Regions from separate parts of the Enterobacter oligotrophicus genome, predicted to be linked through region 2. Evidence: predicted binding sites of a transcription regulator. Region 2 holds the regulator's gene; the other holds the start of a gene.
What was found. The regulator CRP, encoded in region 2, controls carbon source genes, mostly activating them, when cyclic AMP is high. The targets are predictions, from matches to a motif close to ATGTGANNNNNNTCACAT.

Region 1: EoCCA6_RS07875 (2-hydroxycarboxylate transporter family protein) is a predicted target of CRP. The motif match lies at 1,021-1,038, and genes of this name have one in related genera.

What each region holds. Positions count from the first base shown of each region.
Region 1 is NZ_AP019007.1:1,659,900-1,662,104, reverse strand. Features, by position in the region: gene EoCCA6_RS07880 (ATP-binding protein) at 1-817, opposite strand, end outside; gene EoCCA6_RS07875 (2-hydroxycarboxylate transporter family protein) at 1,163-2,205, shown strand, end outside.
Region 2 is NZ_AP019007.1:2,055,148-2,057,352, reverse strand. Features, by position in the region: gene EoCCA6_RS10005 (YccS/YhfK family putative transporter) at 1-718, opposite strand, end outside; gene crp (cAMP-activated global transcriptional regulator CRP) at 775-1,407, opposite strand; gene EoCCA6_RS09995 (OsmC family protein) at 1,719-2,123, shown strand.

The sequences.
Region 1 (2,205 bases), 400 kb from region 2:
GCATGGTCTGCGTGTTGAAGAACGGAACGGGGGCAATCACCTGGCTAATCAGCTGACCACGCAGCTCGCGTGCAGGCTGGCTCAGGCCCAGCAGCTTACGCGCCGCCTGGTTGATCACTTCTATCCGCAGGTCGTCGTCGATCGCGATCACGCCTTCATAGATCGACTCCATCATCGCCTTTTGCTGGCGCACCAGCAGGCCGATTTCACGTGGCTCAAGAGAGAATATCTGTTTTTTAATACTGCGGGTGAAAAACCAGGAAAAGACAAACAGGGCGATTAACAACAGTACGGCGGCTATTAGAATATTGACGACTTTATTGACGGTGATGGTATCAAGATAGCTGGTGAGATAGCCCACCGAGACAATCCCGACCACCTGTCCCGCATCGTTAAAAATGGGGGCTTTGCTGCGCAGCGAAATGCCTAAACCACCCTTGCGAATGGTGGTGGTGCTTTTACCGTGCAACACCTCGTCGTTATCCCCGCCGACCAGCGTTTTGCCTACCCGGTCAGCAAACACCGAATGGAACAGATGCAGCCCTTTATTATCGCCAATTACAATAAAACTGGCGTCGCTGTGGGCTGCTATTTTCTGCATAAAGTCGTGAATGCCTTTGATATCTTTCTGTGCGACTTCATTGCGCAGAGATGGAATAAGCGCAATCTCTTCGGCCTGTATTTTGGCTCGCGCACTCATTTCCTGATAAAGCTGTCTGCCGACGTCGACATAATAATATCCACCCAGTAGCGCAAACAGTACCGAGAAAAAGGCTACCAGTGAAATAAACAGCTTGATCTGAAATGATACTTTCATAACTATCACGCAGGGTATCAACAAGGCAGGCTAATATATCATCTTTTTCGGCGCGGACGCCTGCTTTGCCGAAAACTTGTGATCCTTTGCACAGCCCGCTCTGTAAAAGATTTTTCCGAAAGGCTTATCATCTTAAGGCGAAATTAATAAATGTTATTTGTATGTTCAATTAAGAAAAGAAACCATAAAAACCACGCCAATAAATAAGGCGTAAATCACATTAAATAAAAGAAACCATTAAAACCATAGCTGCCATTAAAACTTCGCTTTTAATATGCCTTTCCTCACATAAAGTAAGCCTTTGTGACTCTAAGCTGAACCCACAAAATAACTAAGGGGCTTATTATGAGCACAACTGACGATTCATTCTCTGTTACCCACGACCCGATTGATATTCAGCGGCCTTCGCTTAAAGAGCGCTGGTGGCATATTATGGATACCTGGAAAATCGGGATTATTCCTCTGCCGCTGTTTGTCCTGGCGGGCGCGCTGATCGCCATTGATTGTCTGGGCGGAAAACTGCCGAGCGACATCGTGGTGATGGTGGCGACGCTGGCCTTCTTCGGCTTTGCCTGCGGTGAGTTTGGCAAACGCCTGCCGATTGTCGGCAAGCTCGGCGCGGCGGCGATTTGCGCCACCTTCATCCCTTCCGCGCTGGTCTATTATGGCCTGCTGCCGGACGTGGTGGTGGAATCCACGACGAAGTTTTACAAATCCACCAACATTCTCTATCTCTACATTTGCTGCATCATTGTCGGCAGCATCATGAGCATGAACCGCACGGTGCTGATTCAGGGCTTCCTGCGCATCTTCTTCCCGATGCTGTGCGGTGAAATTGTCGGCATGATTGTCGGGATGGGCGTTGGTCTGGCGCTCGGTCTTGAGCCGTTCCAGATCTTCTTCTTTATCATTTTGCCAATTATGGCAGGCGGCGTGGGTGAAGGGGCGATCCCGCTCTCTATCGGTTACGCCACACTGTTGCACATGGATCAGGGCGTGGCGCTCGGCCGTGTCCTGCCAATGGTGATGCTCGGCGGTCTGACGGCGATCATCATCTCCGGCTGCCTGAACCAGCTCGGTAAGCGCTACCCGCACCTGACCGGTGAAGGCCAGTTAATGCCAAACCGCGCGAATGCCGATACCACTGTCTCTCAGCCTGCGTTCTCCGGTAAAGCCGACGTCACCACTATTGCCTCCGGCGCGCTGCTGGCGGTGCTGCTCTACATGCTGGGGATGCTCGGTCACAAGCTGATTGGTCTGCCTGCGCCGGTTGGCATGCTGTTTATGGCCGTGCTGGTGAAGCTCTGCAACGGTGCGTCTCCGCGTCTGCTGGAAGGCTCTCAGGTGGTTTACAAATTCTTCCAGACTTCCGTGACCTATCCCATCCT
Region 2 (2,205 bases):
CCTGTAAATCCAGCCCCACCTGGAAGGTACGCAGCAGCCGCTTGTAATCATGGTTTTTATTGGCGGCCAGCATGTGTAATTGCTGATAGCACTGGCTTATCAGATCGACCACTTTTTGCTGACGTGCCAGCAGCGGCGGCAGTGATTTTTCCGGATCGGTGTGCTGGGTAAGCAGGGTATATTTGGCTTCGCAGTAATCTGCAAGCTGCACATAGAGCAGGCTCAGGGATTCGCGCAGCGGTTGTTCGCGCCACAGCCAGAACCAGAACCAGTTAAACAGCCCGTACCACAGCGTGCCGAGGGCGTAGATCAGCAGCGGTTCCCACACCGGCATATTGCCCGCAAGGCTCAGAGTGAAGATGGCGGCAATCAGCGAAGCGGGGAGTAACCGGGCATGCAGCGAGCTGATTTCGGCGGTCACGCCGAGCGTCATCGCCAGCACGGTCAAAATCAACGGCAGCGGAATATCGCGGGCAAGCAGGAGCTGTACGGCGAGGCTACAGCCTGCGAACAGGCAGCCACCAATAATCAGACGTTTGAAAAAACGCTTATGCGGCGTATCCAGACCGGCAATGTTGCAGCAGGCGGGAACGAGAGAAAACAGCAGACCCTGCTGGAGATGTCCGAGGATCAGACCCACAGCCACGGGAAGACACAACACCAGCGTTTGTCGCAGTGCGTAGTTAACTTCCGGGTGATAAATCAGCCTGCGCCACATGGGAATAGAGACAAAAACGGCGTGCCACCTTGCGATGGCACGCCGTTTGGCCGGAATTAACGGGTTCCGTAAACCACGATAGTTTTACCGTGGGCAGAGATCAGGTTCTGGTCTTCCAGCATTTTCAGGATACGGCCCACTGTTTCGCGGGAGCAACCGACGATCTGACCAATTTCCTGACGGGTAATTTTAATTTGCATGCCGTCAGGGTGGGTCATGGCGTCTGGCTGTTTCGCCAGGTTCAGCAGCGTCTGCGCGATACGGCCGGTAACGTCCAGGAAGGCGAGGTTACCCACTTTCTCAGACGTGACCTGCAGACGGCGAGCCATCTGGGAAGAAAGACGCATCAGGATGTCCGGGTTAACCTGGATCAACTGACGGAATTTCTTGTAGGAAATTTCAGCCACTTCACATGCTGTTTTTGCACGAACCCAGGCGCTACGTTCCTGGCCCTCTTCAAACAGGCCCAGTTCACCGATGAAATCGCCCTGGTTCAGATAAGAAAGGATCATCTCTTTCCCTTCTTCATCTTTGATCAGCACTGCCACCGAGCCTTTAACGATGTAATACAACGTTTCGGCTTTTTCACCCTGGTGAATCAGAGTGCTTTTCGATGGGTACTTATGAATGTGGCAATGAGACAAGAACCATTCGAGAGTCGGGTCTGTTTGCGGTTTGCCAAGCACCATGCGCTGTTATCCTCTGTTATAAGCTGTCACCAGAGTCATAAGATGCATCCGGACTCTGGGGTTGCAATCGAATTCTTACCCATACCCTGGGAAGTCGGCTGTCGTAACGTTTCGCAGCCAGTAAAGTTTGATGTCCTCTGCATACATGTGTAACGTCAATGTATTACTGTAGCATCCAGAGTGTTTTAGCATAGCTTTAGCCGCGTGTCTCCTGGTGTCTCGCTTCAGCATGATGCAGGTCGCCTTCCGTTGCGAGAAATGTAACGCGCGCGTAATCTGTCACCAAAAATGCAACGTTGGAGTTAATGAATATGCAAGCGCGTGTAAAGTGGGTTGAAGGGTTAACGTTCCTGGGCGAGTCCGCTTCAGGACACCAGATTTTGATGGACGGGAACTCCGGCGACAAAGCCCCAAGCCCGATGGAGATGGTGCTGATGGCGGCGGGCGGATGCAGCGCAATCGACGTGGTGTCGATTCTGCAAAAAGGCCGCCACAATGTGACCGATTGCGAAGTCAAACTCACGTCTGAACGCCGCGAAGAGGCACCGCGCCTGTTTACGCACATTAATCTGCACTTTATTGTTACCGGCAAGGAGCTGAAAGATGCGGCGGTATCACGCGCGGTGGATCTTTCTGCGGAGAAATACTGCTCTGTGGCGTTAATGCTGGAGAAAGCGGTAAAAATCACCCATTCGTATGAAGTGATCGAGGCTTAAAACAAAGCCCGGTGGCGCTGCGCTTACCGGGCCTACAACTGCACGAACGTAGGCCGGATAAGCGAAACGCCATCCGGTAACA